DNA from 2 places in the Streptomyces sp. 4N124 genome. Region 2 is predicted to be linked to the other one. Evidence: riboswitches for the same ligand, from Rfam matches in the RefSeq annotation. Region 2 holds a riboswitch; the other holds the start of a gene.
What was found. Region 2 has a riboswitch for S-adenosylmethionine ahead of thrC (threonine synthase). Riboswitches for the same ligand answer to the same signal wherever they lie in the genome.

Region 1 (6,939 bases), on a different contig from region 2:
GTAGATGCGGTCCTGGTGGACTACCGGGCTCTGGGTGCCGAAGGACGCTCCGCCCTCGACGCGCTTCTCCCAGGTCCGCTTGCCGCGGCGGTTGACGCCGTAGAGCATCGAGCCCTGGCGCACATGGACGGTGTCGCCGGCGACCGTGGGATCGCTGTACTGGTTCCCGTTGCCGGGGAGCAGGAAGGTCCACGCCGTCGATCCGTCGGCGGGATCCAGGGCGACGAGTGCGAAGTCGTTCATGGTGACGGCGAGGCCGGCGAAGGGCACGCAGCTGACGTAGCGGCCGCCGCCGAGGTCCTCGTTGTCCGAGTGCCACAGCGCCTTGCCGGTCCGGCTGATGCCGTGCAGCATCTGCTCGCCGCCCGATCCCACCACCAGCGTGTCGCCGACCTGCGTCGGCCGCCCGGTGTCGGACCCGGCGGGCACCGACCAGAGCCGCTGCCCGCTCGCCGCGTCCAGGGCCTGCACCTCGTCCGCGAAGGTACCGACGTACACGACCCCGTCCGCGACCATGGGCTCGCTGGTCGGCGCCGCCTTCGTGGCCGTGTCCCAGCGCACGCTGCCGTCGGGCCGGTACGCCCGCACTCCGCCCGCCTCCGACGAGCCGCCGTACGACACCAGGACGAGCCCGCCCACGGCCACCGGGAACTGACTGTTGCCCATGGCGAGCGGCTTGGTCCAGCGCACCTTGCCGCCGTGCCCGAGCGCGCACAGCTTCGAGGCGCCCTCCTGCCCGTCGAACAGCAGGCAGTACACGCCGGCCGGGGTGGCGAGCGGGGACATGACCTCGCCGCCCAGGTCCGTGTGCCAGACGTTCAGGCCGTCCGGGCCGACGGCGTGCAGCGAGCCGTCCGTGCCGCCGACGTACACCCGCTTGCCGTCGAGCGACACCGCGGCGCAGGGCCCGCGCCTCCCGCCGAGCCCCTGCACCTTGTACTGCCAGCCCACTCGGGACGCGGAGGCGCTGGGCCCGCTCGCCGCCTGCCCCTTGCCGTCATCGGTGTCCCGCAGCCACAGCCACCCGCCGACACCCCCGGCCGCCACGATCCCCGCGCCGCCCGCCACGGCCCGCAGCAGCCGGCGCCGGGAGGGCGGCTCGGGCGGCGTGACCGTGGGTACGTCCGTGACCGTCACCGGGGCCACATACTCGACCCGGCTCTCCCGCTCCCCCGAGGCACGTTCCGGAATCCAGCGCTCACCGCCCGGCTCGGGCTCTTCCGGGGCCTCGCCGGTGTACCAGCCCGCCCGCAGTCCCTCCCGCAGGGAGCGTGCGCTGTGCCCCGCGGCCGCCACCACGTCCACGGGCGTCGGCCGCGCGTCGGGGTCGTCCCGCAGACACGACTCCACCAGGGGCAGCGCCGCCTTCGGTACGGCGGACAGATCGACGTCCCCGGTCAGGATCCGCAGCAGGACGACCGAATCCTGACCCTCGCCGAACGGCTCCCGCCCACCGGACGCATAGGCGAGGACCGCGCCCAGCGAGAAGACGTCGCTGGCCGGTCCGACCCGGGCGCCGTTGCGGATCTGCTCCGGCGAGACATAGCCGACCGACCCGACGACCACCCCGGTCTTCGTCAGCGCCGTCGCCTCCAGCGCCCGTACGATCCCGAAGTCGATGACCCGGGGACCGTCCGGCGCCAGCAGGATGTTGGACGGCTTGAGGTCCCGGTGGATCAGCCCCTTGGCATGGATCGCGGCGAGCGCCTCGGCCAGGGCCGCCGCCAGCAGCCGCACCGCATCCTCGGGCATCGGCCCGCCGTCCAGCACCGCGTCCCGCAGATTCGGCCCGTCCACGAACTCCGTTGCCATCCAGGGCCGTTCGGCCTCGGTGTCGGCGTCCACGACGCGCGCGGTGTACGTGCCCGCTCCGCCGACGGTCTGCGCGGCCCGCACCTCGTGCCGGAACCGGGCGCGGAAGGTGCGGTCCTCCGCGTGCTCGGCCCGCACCACCTTCACCGCCAGCCGCGGCCCGCCCGGCGCCTGGGCGAGGTACACCTCCCCCATGCCGCCGGAGCCGAGTCTGCCCAGTACCTCGTACGGGCCGATCCGCCGAGGATCCGTCTCGCGCAGCACCTGCACCCCGTGCTCCCCCTGTTTCTCCGTACGGCCGCAGCAAGGAGCGTATACGCGGTGTCCGCGTCAAAGGGTCAGACAGCCGGGACGCAGCGGCCGTCCTCGGTGCGGTAGCGCCACTTCGCGCCGTCCTGGACGAGTTCCTTCACGGCCTTCACAAAACGTTCGACATGCTCGTCCGGCGTGCCCGCGCCGAAGCTCACGCGGATGGCGTTGAGGGACTTCTCGCCGGGCGCGGCCTCGGGAGCGCCGCACTCGCCCTGGGACTGCGGGTCGCTGCCGAGCAGGGTACGGACCAGCGGGTGGGCGCAGAACAGGCCGTCGCGGACGCCGATGCCGTACTCGGCGGAGAGCGCGGCGGCGAAGTGCGAGCTGTTCCAGCCGTCGACGACGAAGGAGATGACGCCGACGCGGGGGGCCTCGTCGCCGAAGAGGGAGAGGACGCGCACTTCCGGGACCTCGGCGAGGCCTTCCCTGACCTGCGCGATCAGGTGCTGCTCACGGGCCACCAGGGTGTCGAGGCCCGCCTCCGTCAGGGCCTTGCAGGCGGAGGCGATGGAGTAGGCGCCGATGACGTTCGGGGAGCCCGCCTCGTGCCGGGCGGCGGTGTCGTGCCACTCCACGTCCACTCCCCCGTCCGTACGCCGGGTGACCTTCCGGCTGGCGCCGCCGCCCGCGAGATACGGCTCGGCCGCACGCAGCCAGTCGGCACGGCCGGCCAGCACGCCGGAGCCGAAGGGGGCGTACAGCTTGTGCCCGGAGAAGGCGACCCAGTCGACGTCGAGGTCCTGCACGGAGACCGGGTGGTGCGGGGCCAGCTGGGCGGCGTCCAGAACGATCCGTGCGCCGTGCGCGTGCGCGGCTGCGGCCAGCTCTCGTACGGGCCACAGCTCGCCGGTGACGTTCGAGGCGCCGGTGACACAGACCAGGGCGGGGCCGTTGGGGTCACGGTCGGCAAGGGCGCGCTGCAGGGTCTCGACGGCCTGGCCCGGGGTGCGGGGCGCGTTGAGGTAGGTGACGTGGGCGTCCCGCCAGGGCAGCAGGGAGGCGTGGTGCTCGGTCTCGAAGACGAAGACCTGACAGTCGGCGGGGAGCGCGGCGGCGAGCAGGTTGAGCGAGTCGGTGGTGGAGCGGGTGAAGACCAGCTGGTCGTCGGCGCGGCAGTCGAGGAACTCGGCAACCGTGGCGCGGGCGTTCTCGAAGAGGTCGGTGGACAGCTGGGAGAGGTAGCCGGCACCGCGGTGCACGCTGCCGTAGTACGGCGCGTACGCCGCCACGTCGTCCCAGACGCGCTGGAGGGCGGGGGCGCTGGCCGCGTAGTCGAGCGCGGCGTAGGTGACCTCACCGCCGGTGACGAGCGGGACGGTGACATCCCGGCCGAGAACGGGCAGGGCCCCCGGAATGTCACGGCAAACGGACTGGGCGGCGGCAGCGGTGGAGACAGACATGGGTGAACTCCCGTGAGAGGCGTACGCATGCGGCGTACGAGAAAGAGAAAAGGGTGTGCGGAGGCGGGGCTCTGCGGCCCTATCGCATTCGCTTGCTCACGGAAGGCTCCCTCGAACGACCAGGACCCCTGGGTTTCGAGAGGGGCCCGCGCTTGCCGTAGACCTCGCTGCCTACGGCCTGGTCTTCACCCGGGGCACCCCGCCACGGACGGAGGGTTGCCGGACAGTCGGCCGGGGCCTCATGACTGTCACTCATGACCTGGGCAGGAAAGTACGTCAAATGATCGACGTCCCGCAACCCGTGTCCGGATCGCGGGACGTCTCCTTGCGTGCCGCGCTACTTGTTGCTCGCGGCCACCCAGCGCTCCAGCGTCAGCTTCGCCGCCCCGGAGTCGATCGACTCCGCCGCCTTCTCCATCCCGGCGCGGATCTGCTCGGCGAGCGGGGCACCGGTCGGATCCAGCGCCACCAGGGCCGCCGCCGAGTTCAGCAGTACGGCCTCCCGCACCGGGCCCGTCTCGCCGTCCAGCACGCGCCGGGCGACCTCGGCGTTGAAGGAGGCGTCGGCGCCGCGGAGGGCCTGAACCGGCACCAGTTCGAGGCCGACGTCCCGCGGGTCGAAGGACTCCTCGGTGACCTTGCCGTCGCGGACGATCCACACCCGGGAGGTGGCCGTGGTGGTCAGCTCGTCCAGGCCGTCGTCGCCGCGGAACACCAGGGACGAGTTGCCGCGCTCGGCGAAGACGCCGGCCACGATCGGCGCCATGCGGAGGTCCGCGACGCCGACGGCTTGCGCCCTCACCTTTGCCGGGTTGGTCAGCGGGCCCAGGAAGTTGAACGTCGTCCGGATCCCCAACTGGCCGCGCGCCGCCGCCACATGACGCAGCGCCGGATGGAACTTCACCGCGAAGCAGAAGGTGATCCCGGCCTCCTCGGCGACCTCGGCGACCCGCTGCGGCGTCAGCTCCAGACTGACGCCCAGCTTCTCCAGGACGTCCGAGGCCCCGGACGCCGAGGACGCGGCCCGGTTGCCGTGCTTGACGACCTTCGCGCCGGTACCGGCGACGACGATCGAGGACATCGTGGAGATGTTCACCGTCTTCGCGCCGTCACCGCCTGTGCCGACGATGTCGACCGTGTGCCCCGGCACCTCGATCACATTCGCGTGCTCGTACATCGTGCGGACGAGCCCAGCGATCTCCTCCACGGTCTCGCCCTTGGCGCGCAGCGCCACCGCGAACCCGGCGATCTGCGCGTCGGTCGCCTCACCGCGCATGATCCGGTCCATCGCCCAGGCCGTGTCGTCGGCGCTCTGGTCCCGGCCCTCCAGCAGACCGTTCAGCACCTCGGGCCAGGAACGGCCCGCCGCGGTGTCGCCTCCAGCGGGGGTCACAGCGCTCATAGCCGCTCCTGTGGGTCGTAGAAGAGTGTGTTCCCACCCTATCCAGCCGCGGGCACGGCGAAGAGATCAGTGGTGGCCGTGGCCGCTCGTGATCTCCTTGTACTCCTCGACGGACGGCTTGGGGATCTGGGCTTCCTCGCCGTAGTACGCCTTGCTGAGCTTGGCGCGCAGCTTCTCGGAGCCCTTCACCTTGCGCTCGACACCGTTCTCGTCGACCGTCGGGCCGATCTCGGCCGGCTCGTACTGCTCGTGCGCGGTGAGGGTGTACAGCGCGTCCTGGCTGAGCGGCTCGTGCACCTCGATGAACTCACCGTGCGGCAGGCGCTTGATGATGCCCGACTCGCGGCCGTGCAGCACCTTCTCCCTGTCCCGGCGCTGGAGGCCGAGGCAGATCCGCTTGGTGATGACGAACGCGAGCACCGGGGCGACGAAGAACCCGATCCGGACGAACCAGGTGATGGCGTTGATCGACAGATGGAAGTGGGTGGCCCAGAGGTCGTTTCCACCACCGATCAGCAGCACCATGTACCAGGTGATCCAGGCGACACCGAAGGCCGTACGGGTCGGTGCGTTGCGCGGGCGGTCCAGGATGTGGTGCTCGCGCTTGTCGCCGGTGACCCAGGACTCGATGAACGGGTAGACCGCGATCGCGACCAGCACCAGTGGGAAGATCATCAGCGGGATGAACACGCCAAGGACGAGCGTGTGCCCCCAGAAGTTGATCTCCCAGCCCGGCATGACACGGATCAGGCCCTCGGAGAAGCCCATGTACCAGTCGGGCTGGGCGCCGGTGGACACCTGGTCCGGACGGTAGGGGCCCATGGCCCAGATCGGGTTGATCGTGGCGATCGCCGAGACGACCGCGATGACACCGAAGACCAGGAAGAAGAAGCCTCCTGCCTTGGCCATGTAGACCGGCAGCAGCGGCATGCCGACGACGTTCTTGTTGGTCCGGCCGGGACCCGCGAACTGCGTGTGCTTGTGGTAGAAGACCAGGATCAGATGGCCGACCACCAGGCCGAGCATGATGCCCGGCAGCAGCAGGATGTGGATCGAGTAGAAGCGGGCCACGAAGTCGCCGCCCGGGAACTCACCGCCGAAGAGGAAGAACGACAGGTACGTGCCGACGATCGGCACGGACAGGATCGCGCCCTCCATGAAGCGGACACCGGTGCCGGAGAGCAGGTCGTCCGGGAGCGAGTAGCCGGTGAAGCCGGTGAACATGCCCAGGACGAACAGCAGGAAGCCGAACAGCCAGTTGATCTCACGCGGCTTGCGGAACGCGCCCGTGAAGAACACGCGCATCATGTGCACGAACATGCCGGCCAGGAAGATCAGCGCCGCCCAGTGGTGGATCTGCCGAATGAGCAGACCACCGCGCACATCGAAGGAGATGTGCAGGGTCGAGGCGAACGCCTCACTCATCAACTGGCCCTGCAGCGGGACGTAACTGCCGTGGTACTCCACCTCGTTCATAGACGGGTGGAAGAACAGCGTCAGATACACACCCGTGAGGATGATGATGATGAAGCTGTAGAGGCAGATCTCGCCCAACATGAACGACCAGTGGTCGGGGAAGATCTTGCGCATGTTGGTCTTGGCGAGGGAGTAGATCCCCAGCCGGCCGTCGGCCCAGTCGGCTACGCGCTCGCCGCCCGGTGCCTTCCCGCGGTCGCGGGACTCTTTGTTGGTCGCAGTACTCATCCGCGCTCCCAGAATGCAGGACCGACGGGCTCTTCGAAGTCGCCGAGCGCCTCGAGGTAGCCCTCGTCGTTCACGCCGATGCGCAGCTGCGGCAGGGCGTGACCGGCGGGACCGAAGATCACTCGGGCACCGTCGGAGAGGTCGAAGGTGGACTGGTGGCAGGGGCAGAGCACGTGGTGCGTCTGCTGCTCGTACAGGGAGATCGGGCAACCGACGTGGGTGCAGATCTTCGAGTACGCCACGATGCCCTCGTGGGACCACTCCAGCTCGCGCTTGTCCTTGATGTCGCCCGGCTGGATCCGGACGATC
Region 2 (6,939 bases):
CAGCTCGGCGCCGATCTTCTCGTACGGGTCCTCGAGCTCGATCTCCTTGGCGATGGAAACACCATCGTTGGTGATCGTGGGGGCGCCCCACTTCTTCTCGAGGACGACGTTCCGGCCCTTGGGGCCAAGGGTGACCTTGACGGCGTCGGCGAGCTGGTTCATCCCGCGCTCGAGACCGCGCCGTGCCTCCTCGTCGAACGCGATGATCTTGGCCATGTGAAGTGGTCCTCCCGGACTGGGGTGGATTGCTCCGGACCGCGCTGGCGCCCGCGACGGACGGCTCGCCTGCCTGTGGTTCCTTGCCCCACCCGGCCTGCGGGCCTCACCGACCCGGTCCTGGTTGTCACTCTCACCTTCAGAGTGCTAACGCCAATGATTAGCACTCGCCCATGCCGAGTGCAAGCGCTCCTCAGTGATCCTCAGGCGTGACAAGGGGTCCGGACATGCCGGAGGGCTCGCAACCCATGACTCCCCATGGGAAACGAGCCCTCCGAAGATGAACAGAAGAACGTCGCTGCAGTCAGTCGGCGCGTGCTTCAGCTGGTCGCGAGACGGACCATGTCCGCCTGCGGCCCCTTCTGGCCCTGCGAGATCTCGAAATCGACCCGCTGACCTTCTTCCAGGGTGCGGTAGCCGTCCATCTGAATCGCGCTGTAGTGGACGAATACATCCGCACCACCGTCGACCGCGATGAAGCCGTACCCCTTCTCCGCGTTGAACCACTTGACGGTGCCCTGAGCCATGCCTAACTCCCCTATTACTGGCCCTTGCACAGATCCACACTTCGCGGATCCGGGTCAGACCTCACCCCCCACGGTTGGGGGCGTGCGCCGGAACGCGTCGACCGCGGCTGAATGTATCTGTCCAACTGCCGTCTGCAACAGGTCAATCGGACGAGAAATCTGGGCGCGACCGGTCGGTGAAATGCGGAGAATTTGTGGAAATCCAGGGCAAGTCGGACCCAATAAAAGGAGCGAATGACGCAAAAAGCCCGCGTACTTTGGCTACTTCTTGTCGGCCGTGCGGGCGGAACTCATATGCGCCCGGCATGAAAGCCCGAGCAGGTTCCCCAACTGTACCGCGCTCAACCATAGAGAATGGCCCCCTCCGCTTCTCTCACGGAGGGGGCCATTCGATGAACAATGCGTGATTCAGCCGCCCGCGACCGCCGGAATGATCGAGACACCGGCCCCGTCCGGCGTCGCCGTCTCCAGCCCCTGCTCAAAACGGACGTCGTCGTCATTGACGTACACGTTGACGAACCGCCGCAGCTTGCCCTGGTCGTCGAGGATGCGGGCGGCGATGCCGGTGTGGTTCTTCTCCAGGTCGGAGATGACGTCGGCGAGGGTCGCACCCTCGGCGGAGACCTCAGCCGCACCGCCGGTGTAGGTGCGCAGGATGGTAGGGATGCGGACGCTTACGCTCATGACTTGAACCTCCGGTCAGTACAGCGCCCCTTCAGGGGCGCGGGGAACTGCGCGACCGGCCCCCACCGGCCCGCAGACGAAATCAATGGGGACGGGCCCCTAGCCGAGACCCGCTTCCCGGAACGAGTCCAGGCTGGGCCGAATCGTCGCAGTCAGCCCCGTGCCGGCAACCGCGTCAAGCGTCTTGAGACCATCACCGGTGTTGAGCACGACCGTGGTCTTGCTGGGGTCGAGGACGCCGTTCTCGATCAGCTTGCGCGCCACACCCACCGTGACACCGCCCGCGGTCTCCGCGAAGATGCCCTCGGTCCGCGCCAGCAACTTGATCGCGTCCACGACCTGCTCATCGTTCACATCCTCCACCGCACCGCCGGTACGGCGAGCAATGTCCAGGACATAAGGACCATCCGCCGGGTTGCCGATCGCCAGCGACTTGGCGATCGTGTTCGGCTTCTGGGGCCGGACGACGTCGTGGCCGCCCTTGAAGGCGACGGACACCGGGGAGCATCCCTCGGCCTGCGCGCCGAAGATCTTGTACGGCTTGTCCTCGACGAGACCGAGCTTGATCAGCTCCTGCAGACCCTTGTCGATCTTCGTGAGCTGCGAGCCGGAGGCGATCGGCACCACGAGCTGGTCGGGCAGCTGCCAGCCGAGCTGCTCGCAGATCTCGTACGCGAGGGTCTTGGAGCCCTCGGCGTAGTACGGCCGCAGGTTGACGTTGACGAAGCCCCAGCCCTCGCCGGCCGGGTCGCCGATCAGCTCGGAGCAGAAGCGGTTCACGTCGTCGTAGTTGCCCTCGATACCGACGAGCTCACCGCCGTAGACCGCGGCCATGACGACCTTGCCCTGCTCCAGGTCGTGCGGGATGAACACGCAGGAACGGAAGCCGGCGCGGGCTGCGGCGGCACCGACAGCACCGGCCAGGTTGCCCGTCGACGAGCAGGACAGCGTGGTGAAGCCGAAGGCGCGCGCCGCCTCCAGCGCCTGCGCCACCACCCGGTCCTTGAAGGAGTGCGTCGGGTTGCCGGAGTCGTCCTTGACGAAGAGCTTGCCGGCGTCGACACCCAGCTCGCGCGCGAGGTTGTCGGCCTTGACGAGCTTGGTCCAGCCCGGGTTGATGTTGGGCTTGTCTGCCACGTCCGCGGGGACGGGCAGCAGCGGTGCGTACCGCCAGATGTTCGCGGGTCCCGCCTCGATCTGCTTGCGGAGCTCTTCGGCGTCGTAGGCCGAGAAGTCGTAGGCGATCTCGAGCGGGCCGAAACACTCCTCGCACGCGAAGACCGGGCCGAGGGGTACTCGGTGACCGCATTCACGGCACGAGAGGGCCGCGGCGGGGCCGAGGTTCACGGTGTCGGTGGTGCTTGCAACTGTCTGCGCAGCCATGTGAGGCGAGGCCCTTTCTCCTCATCTTCCTCACGACGCATCTCGCCGTGAGACGGATTTGGCACCTTCCCTAGCCGGGAGCCTCGCGGAGAACGATCAACACTGATCTACGAGTACCGACTGGAGGGTTGCCGGGGCTTCAACGGGCCGTATCCCTCTGCCCCTCTGGATGAGCGGTATTCAGTTGTCATGCGGTTGTGGTCGCCAACGACCCCCGACATGCGATGGTCATCAGCGTTGTTCAAGACTGTAACCGAAGGCCAGGACAGTTGAGATAGTCGTCCGAACCGCGAGATGGATCACACACCTCTAGTCGTGATCCGCGACAGTGAGGAGCCGCTTACTGTGCTGGAAGAAGTCGAGCGCTGGTTGAGCGCACGCTCCTGGTCCCTGACCGATCGCCCGCTCCACAAGATCCTGGCCGCGAAACGCGCCACGGGACAGACCGTCAGTGTCGTGCTGCCCGCGCTCAACGAGGAGGAGACGGTCGGCGAGATCGTCGCCGTGATCCGTCACGACCTCATGCAGCAGGTCCCGCTCGTCGACGAGATCGTCGTCGTCGACTCGGGATCGACCGACCGCACCTCCGAGGTGGCCGCCGCCGCGGGCGCCCGGGTCGTCCACCGCGACGACATCCTGCCGCGCATCCCGGCCGTCCCCGGCAAGGGCGAGGTCCTGTGGCGCTCGCTCCTCGTCACCAGCGGCGACATCGTCTGCTTCATCGACGCGGACCTGAAGGAGTTCAAGTCGGACTTCGTCTCCGGCATCGTCGGCCCGCTGCTCACCGACCCGGAGGTCGACCTCGTCAAGGGGATGTACGACCGTCCGCTCGGCGGCGCCGCAGGCCAGGGCGGCCGGGTGACGGAGCTGATGGCCCGCCCGCTGCTCAACATGCACTGGCCGCAGCTGGCCGGATTCGTCCAGCCGCTGGGCGGCGAGTACGCGGCCCGCCGCTCCCTGCTGGAACAGCTCCCGTTCCCCGTCGGATACGGCGTGGAGCTGGGCATGCTGGTCGACGCCCTGCATCTGGTGGGCCTGGACGCCCTCGCCCAGGTCGACGTCGGCGTGCGCAAGCACCGGCACCAGGACGGCCAGGCCCTGGGCCGGATGTCGGCCGCGATCTACCGCACGGCCCAGCTGAGGCTGGCCCGCGGCCATCTGATCCGCCCCTCCCTCACCCAGTTCGAGCGGAGCGAGGACGGATTCGAACCCCGCACCTACTCCGTGGATACGGAAGAACGGCCTCCGATGGCCGACATCGCCGAGTACCAGTCCCGCAAAGCGGCATAAACGTGCGCGTGGCGTAACGAAACGCGCCGGTTGTATACGCGTGGGCCGTACGTTTGAGCGGTTCTGGCCTGGGCTAGGTTGAGGCGTATGGCTGCAACCTTCGGTGCTGCGCAGGTACTGGTCGCGTCCAACCGCGGCCCCGTCTCGTACGGGGTCCGCGAGGACGGCTCGCTGCACGCCAAACGCGGCGGCGGCGGGCTGGTGTCCGGTCTCTCCGCGATCGGGCCGGACGCGGACGCCCTGTGGGTCTGCTCGGCCCTCGGCGACGGCGACCGCGAGGCGGTACGGCGCGGAGTCGGTGAGTCCGGTGTACGGATGCTGGACATTCCGGCCGATGTGCACGCGGACGCGTACAACGGCATCGCGAACTCGGTCCTCTGGTTCGTCCACCACCTGCTGTACCAGACGCCGCTGGAGCCGGTCTTCGACGCGGAGTTCCGGCGGCAGTGGGAGTCGTACGTCCGCTACAACCGCGCGTTCGCCGAGGCGCTGGCCGAGGAGGCGGGGGCCGGAGCGGCGGTGCTGGTGCAGGACTACCACCTGACGCTGGTGCCGGGCATGCTCCGCGAACTCCGCCCCGACCTGCGGATCGGCCACTTCTCGCACACGCCGTGGGCGCCGGTCGAGTACTTCCGCATGCTGCCGGACGACATCTCCGAGCAGGTGCTGCGCGGGATGCTCGGCGCCGACCGGCTGGGCTTCCTCACCCACCGCTGGGCCGACGCGTTCACCGCGTGCGCCGAAGCCCTCGTCGGCGGGCTCGGCGACACCCGGGTCGGCGTGCACGGGCTGGGCGCCGACGCCGACTTCCTGCGCCGGCGCTCGCACGAGACCGACGTCGAGGAACGGATGGCCGCGCTGCGGGCCGAGATCGGGCCGGGCCGCCAGACCATCGTCCGGGTCGACCGCACCGAGCTGTCCAAGAACATCGTGCGCGGCCTGCTGGCGTACCGGCAGCTCCTCGACGACCACCCCGAGCTGCGCGGGAGGGTCGTGCATGTCGCGTTCGCGTATCCGTCGCGGCAGGATCTCGCCGTCTACCGGGAGTACACGGCCGAGGTGCAGCGGCTCGCGGAGGAGATCAACTCCGGGTACGGCACGGCGGATTGGACGCCGGTCGTACTCCACGTGAAGGACGACTTCGCCCGCTCACTGGCGGCATACCGGCTCGCGGACGTGGCCCTGGTCAACCCGATCCGCGACGGCATGAACCTGGTCGCCAAGGAGATGCCGGTCGTCTCCGACGAGGGGTGCGTGCTGGTGCTTTCGCGGGAGGCGGGGGCGTACGAGGAGCTGGGCGAGGACGCGATCACCGTGAACCCGTACGACGTGACGGGCACGGCCGAGGCGTTGTACGAGGCGTTGACGATGCCGGTCGGGGAGCGGGGGGAGCGGACGAAGCGGCTGGCGGCGGCAGCGACGGCGCTGCCGCCGGCGCAGTGGTTCCTGGACCAGCTGCACGCCCTACCCGATACGGGCCGCCAACTCCGCCAGTAGCCGCACGACCCCCGCCGGACCGTCCACCACCACATCCGCCCGTTCCCTCAGCTCGGTCACCTCGTCGCTGCCGCTGCACACCAGCAGACCGGGGGTGCCGTCGGAGCGGAGCTTGTCGACGGCCGAGTAGGCGGGAAGGTCGCCGAGGTCGTCGCCGGCGTAGAGGACGGATTCGGCGCCGATGTTGCGCGCGTGGTCGGTGAGGGCCACACCCTTGTCCATGCCCGGTGGCCGGAGTTCGAGGACCAGGCGACCCGGCTCGACGATCAGGCCATGGCGGGTGGCAAGGTCGGCAAGGGGCTCGCGGAGGGCCTCGAAGGTGGCCTGGGGATCGTCGGCACGGCGCGTGTGCACGGCGACGGCCCGGCCGCCCTTCTCCTCGATCCAGGCGTTGGTCCCGTCCAGGAGCGCCGGCAGCTCCGCGCGGACGGCGGCGACTCCGGGGTGCGGCGGTGGGGCCGTGACGGTGTCGGTGACGGCGTCCCAGCGCTCGGCGCCGTAATGGCCGAGGACCACGAGATGCTCCAGACCGGAAACACCGGAGAAGCCGCCATGCCGGACGGCGACCTCCGCCGGACGCCCGGTGATCACCGCGACGCCGGCCACCTTCGGCGCCAGCGCGGCCAACGCCGGCACCGCCCCCGGATGCGCCCGCGCCCGCTCCGGATCCGCCACGATCGGCGCGAGCGTCCCATCGAAGTCAAGGGCGATCATCGCCCTACCGGGCCGCTCAAGAAGAGCAGCAAGCCCGGCCCGACCGAGCGGGGTGACGGGGTTCGGCAAGGCTTCATTTGTCGAGTCCACAAGCCTGACCATATCCACGCAGGCCGGCTCAACGCCCCTTCAGGGGCGCGGGGAACTGCGCGACCAGCCCCTACCACCCCGCAGACGAACGCATGCCGACGGACCCCTCACCTCTCCGCACGCCGAGCGTCCCGCACACGCCGCAGCCGATTCACCGTCACCGGATCATGAGCCAACGCCCGAGGATCATCAAGCAACGCATTCAGCAGCTGGAAATACCGCACCGGCGCCAACCCCAGCTCCTCCCGTATCGCCCGCTCCTTCGCGCCCGGCCCCGGAAAGCCCCGGCGTTCGAGCGCGAGGATGTCCTGCTCCCTGCGGCCCAGCTGCTCCATGCCCCGCACGCTATCCCCCACCACTGACAGCGCGCCCGGAGTCACTCGGTGCTCGCGGCCGAAACCGCCGCCGCCTGCAGCTGCTTCAACACCGCCGACGGATTGCCGCCGGAGGCCACGGCCTGCCCGATCCGCTTCTTGACGGCCACGCTGACCTCGGCCCAGGAGGTCTTGCCGACCGGATACAGCTCGGAGAGCGGCAA

Region 1: it holds a riboswitch for S-adenosylmethionine, as region 2 does, so the genes downstream of both, ACTWQO_RS36260 (aminotransferase class V-fold PLP-dependent enzyme) here and thrC (threonine synthase) in region 2, are expected to answer to the same signal.

What each region holds. Positions count from the first base shown of each region.
Region 1 is NZ_JBQQBS010000050.1:16,581-23,519, reverse strand. Features, by position in the region: gene ACTWQO_RS36265 (protein kinase domain-containing protein) at 1-2,082, opposite strand, end outside; gene ACTWQO_RS36260 (aminotransferase class V-fold PLP-dependent enzyme) at 2,151-3,524, opposite strand; SAM riboswitch class IV at 3,668-3,784, opposite strand; gene trpD (anthranilate phosphoribosyltransferase) at 3,862-4,926, opposite strand; gene qcrB (cytochrome bc1 complex cytochrome b subunit) at 4,993-6,630, opposite strand; gene qcrA (cytochrome bc1 complex Rieske iron-sulfur subunit) at 6,627-6,939, opposite strand, start outside.
Region 2 is NZ_JBQQBS010000002.1:78,894-85,832, forward strand. Features, by position in the region: gene groL (chaperonin GroEL) at 1-216, opposite strand, end outside; gene ACTWQO_RS02315 (cold-shock protein) at 537-743, opposite strand; gene ACTWQO_RS02320 (MoaD/ThiS family protein) at 1,152-1,427, opposite strand; gene thrC (threonine synthase) at 1,527-2,810, opposite strand; SAM riboswitch class I at 2,829-2,986, opposite strand; gene ACTWQO_RS02330 (glucosyl-3-phosphoglycerate synthase) at 3,156-4,100, shown strand; gene ACTWQO_RS02335 (alpha,alpha-trehalose-phosphate synthase (UDP-forming)) at 4,188-5,597, shown strand; gene otsB (trehalose-phosphatase) at 5,565-6,413, opposite strand; gene ACTWQO_RS02345 (DUF3263 domain-containing protein) at 6,509-6,736, opposite strand; gene ACTWQO_RS02350 (extracellular solute-binding protein) at 6,778-6,939, opposite strand, start outside.